DNA from 3 places in the Luteibacter sp. P1_D3 genome. Region 1 is predicted to be linked to each of the others. Evidence: predicted binding sites of a transcription regulator. Region 1 holds the regulator's gene; each other region holds the start of a gene.
The links. Region 1 encodes FliA, which starts transcription of late flagellar genes. Its sites were predicted from a motif close to TAAAGTTTNNCNNNCNNNGGCCGATAA; they were not measured.
Positions count from the first base shown of each region.

Region 2: a site for FliA is predicted at 1,933-1,959, ahead of fliK (flagellar hook-length control protein FliK). Genes of this name have one in related genera too.
Region 3: a site for FliA is predicted at 1,889-1,915, ahead of AC1DYM_RS07145 (GGDEF domain-containing protein). Genes of this name have one in related genera too.

Region 1 is NZ_JBFUAT010000001.1:262,574-265,846, forward strand. Features, by position in the region: gene AC1DYM_RS01200 (chemotaxis protein CheA) at 1-211, opposite strand, end outside; gene AC1DYM_RS01205 (protein phosphatase CheZ) at 219-863, opposite strand; gene cheY (chemotaxis response regulator CheY) at 874-1,275, opposite strand; gene AC1DYM_RS01215 (RNA polymerase sigma factor FliA) at 1,329-2,060, opposite strand; gene AC1DYM_RS01220 (MinD/ParA family protein) at 2,057-2,932, opposite strand; gene flhF (flagellar biosynthesis protein FlhF) at 2,995-3,273, opposite strand, start outside.
Region 2 is NZ_JBFUAT010000048.1:10,025-13,297, forward strand. Features, by position in the region: gene secD (protein translocase subunit SecD) at 1-191, opposite strand, end outside; gene yajC (preprotein translocase subunit YajC) at 253-597, opposite strand; gene tgt (tRNA guanosine(34) transglycosylase Tgt) at 744-1,874, opposite strand; gene fliK (flagellar hook-length control protein FliK) at 2,018-3,199, shown strand; gene AC1DYM_RS20910 (flagellar biosynthesis protein) at 3,196-3,273, shown strand, end outside.
Region 3 is NZ_JBFUAT010000007.1:108,166-111,438, forward strand. Features, by position in the region: gene AC1DYM_RS07140 (TonB-dependent receptor) at 1-1,577, opposite strand, end outside; gene AC1DYM_RS07145 (GGDEF domain-containing protein) at 1,944-2,894, shown strand; gene AC1DYM_RS07150 (helix-turn-helix domain-containing protein) at 3,033-3,273, shown strand, end outside.

The sequences.
Region 1 (3,273 bases):
CGGCGCGGTGGCACAGCTCCACCATGGCGTTGAGGCCAAGGAAGCCCGCACCGCCCTTCACGGTATGGAACGCGCGGAAGACCGCGTTCAGCAGCTCGGCGTCTCCCGGCGATGCTTCGAGGTCCACGAGCTGTTCGCCCAGGCTCTCGAGCAGTTCGCGTGCTTCGATCAGGAAGACATTGAGCAGCTCGTTGTCCAGCTCCACGCTCATACGGCGCTCAGAACCCGAATTCGCTGAGCAGTCGATCCACTTCGTCCTGGCTGACCTTGTCCGCGGCCGGTGCGTGAGCGCCGCCCGCGAGCGAACCGGTGAGACGCACCAGCTCGACCAGCGACGACTCCACCTTGGCCATGAACGATTCGACCTGCGCCACGCGCTGGCCGGAGAGATCCTGCCAGGACTGGGCTTCGACCATCTCGCCCAGGCCGATGTCGCAGCTCTGCGCGAAATCGCCGACGCGCACGGCCAGGGCCGTCGCGCTCGTTGCGAAGGCGGGATCGGCCTGGTCGAGCACCAGCACTTCGTCGGCCTGCTTGGCCAGCGCCTGCGCTTGCGGGCGCAGCTTGTCGCTGAAATCGAGGGTGCGGTGGGCGGCCTGCGAGCTCATCTCGAGCACGTCGCGCAGGTGCTTGCGCGCGTCGCTCATGTTGCCCGGCACACCATCGCTGGAGATATCGGAGGCGAGGCGGCGGACCGACTCATGAAGATCGCGCGCGAGGTGGCCCAGGGCCAGGAACAGGTGCTGTTCACGGCTGCGCAACAGGCGGTCGAGCGCCTGTTCGAAGGCGACGCTGTCATCGGCATCGAGCAACTCGCGCAGCTCGGGAACGACCTCGTGGCCGGCGGTAAGCATGGTGTTCATCGTTATTCCCTTAGCCCGCAGCCGCGGCGAGTCGTTCGAAGATCTTGTCGAGCTTTTCCTTCAGCGTGACCGCCGTGAACGGCTTGACCACGTAGCCGTTCACGCCACTCTGCGCGGCAGCGATGATCTGGTCGCGATTGTTCTCGGCCGTGACCATCAGCACCGGCATCGACTTCAGCGCGGCGTCCGCGCGGATCGCGCGGAGCAGGTCGATGCCCGTCATGTTGGGCATGTTCCAGTCGGTCACCACCAGGTCGAAGGGCTGGGCGCGCAGCATCGTGAGCGCCGCGTTGCCGTCTTCAGCCTCCTGGATGAGGGTGTTCGTGAATCCCAGCTCGACCAGGAGATTCCTGACGATGCGCCGCATGGTGGAGAAATCGTCCACCACGAGGATTTTCATGTTCTTGTCCAAAACTCGTCTCCGCCTGACTGCGCGTTCTTACCGGCGACGGCACCGTAATGCCGTCAATGCTTGTCTTTCCAACCCGTCATGCGTGCGCGGAGGCGGATCAGGGCCTGGCCATGGATCTGGCACACCCGCGATTCACTCACACCCAGCACCGCACCGATTTCCTTCAGGTTGAGCTCTTCATCGTAGTACAGCGACATCACCAGCTTCTCGCGTTCGGGCAGGCCGTCGATGGATTGGGCCAGCGCATCGCGCAAGCCGTCCTGTTCGAAGAGCCCTTCCGGACCCGCGGCATCCGGGTCCGCGACATCGATTGCCGCGCCTTCGTCGCCTTCGGGCGCCGTAAGACTGAGCAACCGCGCGCTCGCCGCGTCGGCCAGAATCTGGTTGTACTCCATGGCGTCGATGCCCAGCCGCTTCATCACTTCGGCGTCTTCGGCATCACCACCCGTTTCGTTCTCGATCTGCCTCGTTACTTCAGCCACCTCGCGCAACTTCCGGTGCACGGAGCGGGGGGTCCAGTCCGTCTTGCGCAGTTCGTCCAGCATCGCGCCCCGTATGCGGATACCCGCATAGGTCTCGAAACTGGCCGCGCGAGTCGGCGAGTAATTTCTTGCGGCCTCCAGCAGTCCGATCATTCCGGCCTGCATGAGGTCGTTTGCATCCACGCTCGGCGGCAGCCGGCCCATCAGGTGATAGGCGATCCGGCGCACCAGCGGCGCGTGGGTTCGTACCAATTGATCCGCCGGGATTCGCGTGACTTCAAGGTATTCCGTCGCAACGCTCACAGTGGCAACCCTCCTCCCAGGTGGGACCGCTCGGCGAAAAAGCCGATGCGACCCTGAGCACGGGGTTCGGGTTCACCCCATGTATCGACCGACCTGGCCAGATTCTTGAATCCGACGGCGGATCGGCTGCTCGGCCAGACATCGACCACCGCCGATTGGCGGCGAATCGCCTGGCGCAGGTACTCGTCGTGCGGGACCATCCCCATGAAATCCAAGGAAACATCCAGGAACCGGTTGGTCACCCGGGACAGTTTCTCGAACAACTGGCGGCCTTCCTGGGCGTGGCGGACCATGTTGGCCACGATGCGGAAGCGGTTCACGCCGAACTCGCGGCTCATGACCTTGATCAGGGCGTAGGCATCGGTCAGCGAGGCCGGCTCGTCGCAGACCACCACCACGACTTCGTCCGAAGCGGCGGCGAACATGGACACGCTGTCCGAAATGCCGGCGGCGGTGTCGACGATCAGGTATTCGGGAGCGATCGGGTATTCGTCGAACGCGCGGATGACGGCGGCGTGCTCGATGTTCGGCAGCTGCGCCATGCGACGGGCGCCGGAGGTGGCCGGAATCACCTTCAGGCCATGCGGCGCCTGGAGGATCAGATCCTCGATGCGGCACTCGCCCTCGAGCATGTGTCCGAGATGACGGGTCGGCTGCAGCCCGAGCAGCACGTCGATATTGGCCATGGCCAGATCGGCATCGAGCAGGACMACGTCGCGTCCGCCCATGGCCAGGGCCATACCGAGGTTGACCGCCACGGTGGTCTTGCCGACGCCGCCCTTGCCGCCCGCGATCGCGATGCTGCGTGTGGGGCGACGGTCGTCAAGCCAGTTGAGGCCGGCGGCCTGGGTGCTATCGACGTGTGTGGTCATGAAGGAGTTCACTGCCGTGAAAGAGTGTGCGGTGGCGGTAGTCACGTTATGCGGGTTCCCGATCAGGCGAGCGCGGGCGCCGCGGTGCCGAAACGATCGGCAAGGATGGCGTCGTCGGGCTCCTCGTTGCGCTGCTTGAGCAACTGGGCCGCGAGGCAGACCAGCTTGCGCGCATCGGCGGAGGCGATGTCTTCGGGCACGCGCTGCCCGTCGGTGGTGTAGTCCAGCGGCATGGCGTGGCGAATGAGTGCCGACAGGGCGCCGCCGATCAGCGGTGCCTCGTCGAGCTTGGTAAGGATGGCGGTCTGCGGCGACAGCGGCGCGTACGAGCGGATCGCGTT
Region 2 (3,273 bases), on a different contig from region 1:
GAGGCCGGCGTCTTCGCCGTAGCGAGGATGCCCTCGACCTTGGTTTTCAATGCCGCATCGACCGTTGCACCGCGGTTACCCGAAATCTGCACCGCCGGTTGGGGCGGGAAGACGTTCGGCAACGCGTAAACGATGCCGAGCAGCAACACGATCACGACCAGCGCGTATTTCCAGCGTGGAAAATCACTCATGCCTTGCCATTCCATGAAAAGCGGCCACAAGCGGCCGCGGCTGACGCCGTTGAGACAAAGCTCAGGACTTCTTGAGGCTGCCCTTCGGCAGGACCTGGGTGATCGAGCCCTTCTGCACCTGGACAACGGTGCCCGGGGCGATTTCCACGCGGACGAACGACTCGCCCACCTCTTCGATGCGGCCGGCGAGACCGCCACCCATCACGACTTCGTCGCCCTTGGCCAGAGCGGACAGCAGGTTGCGATGCTCCTTCTGACGCTTCATCTGCGGGCGGATCATCATGAAATAGAAGATGCCGAACAGCACCGCCATCATGATCAGCGGCGAGAGGCCCAGTGCTCCACCCTGGGGGGCGGCAGCGGGAGCGGTGGCCTGTGCAATGGCGGCGAAGGTCGGAAGGCTCATCGTCAATTCTCGCAAGTCATGGAACAGCCACGGAAAAGCGGCTGCTCACGTAAAAAGATCGTGGATTATGCCACGCACCCCGACGCTTATGTACCGCGCCCCGCCAAGGCTTTGGGGCGCCATGTGGCGCCCGCAAGCCCGCCGGATCAGCCGTCGACCTCGGCCTTGCGCCGCGCCGCGTAGAAGTCGGCGACGAAATCGTCGAGCGTGCCCGTCTCGATCGCGCCGCGCAGGCCGGCCATGAGCCGCTGGTAGTGACGCAGGTTGTGCATCGTCGCCAGCTGGCTGCCGAGGATCTCGTTACAGCGGTCCAAGTGACGCAGATAGGCCCGACTGAAGCCGTTGGCGCAGGCGTAGCAGTCGCAATCTTCCTCGATCACGCGCGTATCCATCGAGAACTTCGCGTTACGGATCCTTAACGTGCCTTCCCGGGTGAACAGAAAGCCGTTCCGGGCGTTCCGCGTGGGCATGACGCAGTCGAACATGTCGATGCCGCGGCGCACGGCCTCCACGATGTCCTCGGGACGACCCACCCCCATCAGGTAGCGTGGGCGATCCTTCGGCAGCATGTGGAGCGTGAGGTCGAGGGTGTGGTTGCGCTCTTCCTCCGGCTCACCCACGGCGAGACCACCCACCGCATACCCGTCGAAACCGATCTCGATCAGGCGCTCGGCCGACCGGTGGCGCAGGTTCTCGTAGGTACTGCCCTGGACAATGCCGAAGAGCGCGTTGGGGTTCTTCAGGTCGTCGAAGGCCTGACGCGAGCGCTCGGCCCAGCGCAGGCTCAGCTCCATGGAGTCGGAGGCGACCTTTTCGGTGGCCGGGTACGGCGTGCACTCGTCGAAGATCATGGCGACGTCCGAATCCAGGACTTTCTGGATGCGCATGGACTCCTCGGGCGAGAGAAACACCTTGGAGCCGTCCACCGGCGAGGCGAAGGTCACGCCCTCCTCGGTGATCTTCCGCTTGTGCGCCAGCGAGAACACCTGGAAGCCGCCGGAATCGGTAAGGATCGGCTTATCCCAGCCGATGAACTTATGCAGGCCGCCGAAMTCGCCGACGATCTCCAGTCCGGGACGCAGGAATAGGTGGAAGGTGTTGCCGAGGATGATCTCCGCGCCCGTATCGAGCACGTCGCGGGGCGTCATGGCCTTGACGGAACCGTAGGTCCCCACCGGCATGAAGGCCGGGGTTTCCACGGTGCCACGGCCGAATCGGAGACGGCCACGCCGGGCCGCGCCATCGGTGGCGAGGAGGTCGAAAGGAAGCTGGGTCATCCGCCCATTCTACCTTGGACCCACCCGCGGGGCAGCCGGGGCCTTTGTAGGGCCTTGCTAAAGTTTCGCAAGATTCCGCCGATCTCCTAAGCCACAGGAGCGCGTCCAGCCGGACTCGCCCAGGCCCTCGGGAGGACCTGCCCTTGATCATCCAGCCGACCAGTATCGCTGCCCAGTTGTGGGCGGGCGCGGTCTCGGGCACCACCGCCGCCGCGGATACGTGGCGCGTGGGCACCCTGCTGACGGCTCGGATCATGGGGCAGACCGACATCGGCAAACTCCTGCTCGACATCGGCGGCCTGACCGTCGAGGCCGACGCGGCGGGGACCTCCCTGCCCCACCAATTCCAGGTTCGCGTACTGACCCAGGGCACCCAACCGCAGCTCGAGGTGCTCCCTGGCGCCGTGGACGACCGCGTCGCCATGCAGGGCCTGCGTGAGCGCCTGCCTTTGCAGAACGGCTACGCCCAGCTGCTCGGGGTGCTGTCCGCCCTGGCCAGTCGACCGATCGCCCGGACGTTACCCGCCACCCTGCGTGCAGCCCTTGCCACACTGGAAGCAGCGATCAGCAAGCCGGACGACGTGAGCACGCCGCTGGGCATGAAGGAAGCCATCGCCAAGAGTGGCGCCTTCCTCGAAGCGCATCTGGCCGAGCCGAAGGAAGAGACGCCGGCGGCCGACGATTTCAAGGCGGCACTTCTTTCGCTTCGCCGCGCGCTCACCGATCTGCCGGCAGCTCGCCCCGCACCCCGTCCCGGTGCGGACGGCATGCCGGGACGTCCGCTCAGCGACACGCCGCCGCCCCTGGCGCAGCGTGCGCTCGTGGCCCAGCCCCGCGCTGCCGCACTCGCCGAACTCACGGTGACCGAAGACAACGTCGATGAGCTCGTCGGGCAGTTGCGAGGCGACGTGCGTGCGGCACTCTCCCGCGTCGAGATCGGTCAGCTGGAGTCACATCCGCAGGCCGGACTGTGGATGATCGAGATTCCGCTGGCCGGCGTGCGTGGTTACGACGTGCTGCAACTTCGCATCGAAGAAGGCAAGCCGAGCCCCTCCGAACCCGAGGGGATGTGGACCGTCGGCTTTGCCATCGATCCGCCGACGCTCGGCGCCGTACAAGGTGAGATCCAGCTTCGCGTCCCGCGCGTGTCCGTACGTCTCTGGGCACAGCACGGCGAAACCGTGTCGCGCCTCGAAACCGAATTCATGTCGTTGCGCAGGCAGCTCGAAAAGAGCGGTCTTCAGCTCGACCATTTCGCCTGCATGCACGGCCTTCCCGTTCCGACCAGCGCTTACAGCGCCGTCCTTCTCGAAGCACGCGCATGACCCAGTCCCTTCCGTCACCTCGCCGCAGCGTCACCCTGCGTCTCGCCTCACCCACCAGCAACGGCAGTAACCAG
Region 3 (3,273 bases), on a different contig from region 1:
GGACCGCTGGTCGACTGGCCGACGTTGTCGCCGGAGTAATGCATGTTGTCGATACCACCGGCGAGGTGGTGATCGCCGAGCTGCCATTCGAGATCGAGGCGCAGACCACGCGTATGGCTGCCCGCACCCGGATCCTGCGACAGGTTCGAGGTGTTGAGGTTGGTGATCGGACGGCCGCCGTTGAGCGTCGGGTTCTGCAGGTCCGGACGGTCGATGTACGGCTGGTTGACGATGTTCGGCGTCGGGTTCTGCAGGTAGTCGGTCGTCCAGCTCTTGCCGTAGGTCGCCGTCAGGGTCACGTCATCGGTGATGTACGAGGTGTACTTGGCGATGGCGTACTTGGAGTCGAGCTTGGTCGTGTCGGCGTCCGAGCCGAGCGCCGCACCCTGCGAACGGGTCGGGTAGRCGTAGTTGTAGTACGTGCCGCGCTGCTCGTCGGTCGAGTGGATACCGGTCAATTCCAGGATGTTGGAATCGTTGATGTTCCAGTTGACCTTCGCGTAGTACTTGGGAAGATTGTAGGTGTAGTGGTTGTTGGCGACCGGGTTGGCTTCCACCGACGCGGTCGACACACCTTCGGACTTCTCCGCTTCCGCGGCGATGAAGAAGAACAGCTTGTCCTTGATCAGCGGGCCACCGGCGTAGGCGCTGTAGGTGGTCGTCCACTTGGTGTTGTCGGCGCGGTTACGGTAGATCGTGCCGGCCCTGGCCGGCGTCTGGTAGCCGTAGCCCGGCGGCAGGGTGGCATCGCTGTAATAGATGCTGCCCGGGGCGGACGAGGCGAACTTCGGCTCCCACAGCACCTGGGCACCGAAATGCCAGTCGTTGGTGCCGCTCTTGCCGACCTGCGAAATCACGCCGCCATCGGAACGACCGTACTTGGCGCTGTAGCCGCCCGTATAGACTTCCTGCTGGTCGATCGCGCCATACGGCAGGCCCACGCCGCCGAGGTTGCGGTAAGGATCCGTCGTCGCATAACCGTTGACGTAGTAGGCGTTTTCCGAGGCGCCCGAACCGCCGAAGGAGACGGTGCGATAGCGGCCGTTACCCAGGGTCTGGGCGCCCGGCACGGCACCCGGTGCCAGCAGGGCGATAGCTTCGGCGTTACGACCCAGCGGCAGGCGGGCCAGGGTCTCGGAAGTGATCACGGTGCGCGCATCGACTGCGGTGGCGTCGATGGGCGGCAAGGTGTTGGCGGTGACGGTCACCGAATCCAGCGACTGGGCCGAGGTGGCCGAAGCAGCGGCGGCGAACGACACGTCGGTGCTGCCACCGACCTTGATCGGTACGTCCTTGCGCGTATCGACCACGGCACCMTCGCGCTTGAGGCTGACGGTGTAGCTGCCCAGCGGCAGGTTGCTAGCGCGGTAGCGGCCGTCGGCATCGACAGGCACGTCGCGGGTAAAGCCGGTGTCACTGGTGACGCTGACCGTGGTGCCAGTGCCAGCCGGCACCTGGCCGAAGATCGCGCCGGTGGTGGACTGGGCCATGACCGGAGCGATGGTACCGATAGACAGGCCAAGCGCGATGGCCAACGCGGTCGGCCGGAAGCCTCCGCGTCGACGGATGCTGTGCAGATACATGTATGACTCCCCGAAATTGACCCAGAAAGGTGGGCCACTAAAACGATTGGTTATTCGTCCAAAGCGGTTCTGGCGGGTCACTTGGCGCCGGATAACCTGCAGCGCTCACTCCCCCGAGCGAGCGCTCCCCCGTACCCCACTTGCCRCCGCAAGTTCCTCCTTTTGCCCAGGTCCCGCCATGGAGTGACTTTTGGCAGGTGCCTGGGTTTTGCGAAAATACGTGGGCTCTTGCGGCCGTGTCAACACTATTTTACGAACATTCGTAAGTAAATGGCGTTCCGCCCTGGTCGCGACAGCACTGAGACTCAAGCTTTACGGCCTTTCGCCGCTACACTGGCGCCGCCGTCAGTGGGGAAGGCCATGAGCATCGAAGACATCATTCTCGAGGAAGACGTCGGGGTCTATAAGACCCTGCTCGAATCCACGCGTGCCATTCCCTGGAAAATCGACTGGGCGACGCTGCGCTTCGCCTACATCGGTCCACAGATCGAAGCGCTTCTCGGCTGGGCCCCGCAATCCTGGGCGACGGTGCAGGACTGGGCGGACCGCATGCATCCCGAAGACCGCGCCTGGGTCTTCGACTTCTGCGTATCGCAGTCGCAGGCCGGTGTCGACCACGAAGCGGACTATCGTGCGCTGACCAAGAATGGCGAATACGTCTGGATTCGCGACGTGGTCCATGTCGTGCGCAATCCCGACGGCTCGCCCAACGCGCTCATTGGCTTCATGTTCGACATCAGTGAGCGTAAGCGCACCGAAGAGAAGCTGCTCGACATGCAGCGCGAACTCGAAGAGTTGTCGTTCAAGGATGGACTCACCGGCGTCGCCAACCGTCGTCGCTTCGACATGGTCATGGAGACCGCGTGGCGGGATGCGCGGCAGGGGCGACAGACCTTGTCGCTGGTTGTCCTGGATATCGATTTCTTCAAGCAATACAACGACCATTACGGCCACCTGGAAGGTGACGAGTGCCTCAAGCGCGTGGCCACGGCGCTGTCCAACATCGTACGCAACCCGGACGACCTGCTCTGCCGRTTCGGTGGCGAGGAGTTCGTGCTGCTACTGCAGGATACCGATGAGGCCACCGCCCTGGCCCTGGCCTGGCGCTGCCTGGATCTGGTCGAGAAGGCGATGATTCCGCACGGCGGCCTCGGTCCCGGCAAGCGCGTGACGCTCAGTGCCGGCGTGCATACCCTGGTGCCCAAGGAAGGCGACGAGATCCTGCCGGCCATTGCCGTGGCAGACCGTCGCCTCTACCTGGCCAAGCAACGCGGCCGCGCCCGCGTCGTCGCCGACGGCGGCGACCAATAAATACATGTGGGAGCCGCTTCAGCGGCGAATGGCACACAACGCGCTGCGCAGTAGCGCTTCCTTAAGGTTGCTGGCCTCAGCCCCTCTCGAAGGAAGAGCTCGCCGCTGAAGCGGCTCCCACAACGAAGGTGACACACCGTGGACCCGGAGTTACTACGCCGCCTGTTACGAGCCAAGGATCAGATAGACGCCGCGTCACACGAGACGTGGCCGGTCTGCCGGCTCGCACGCGTGAGCCACGTCTCCGAAGCCCACTTCGCCCGATCGTTCAAGCAAGCCTTCGGCCTGCCACCCCACCGCTACCTGCTTACTCGCCGACTTGAGCGCGCCAAGGCCCTGCTTCGCGACACGACGATGCCGATCCTCGATATCGCGCTGC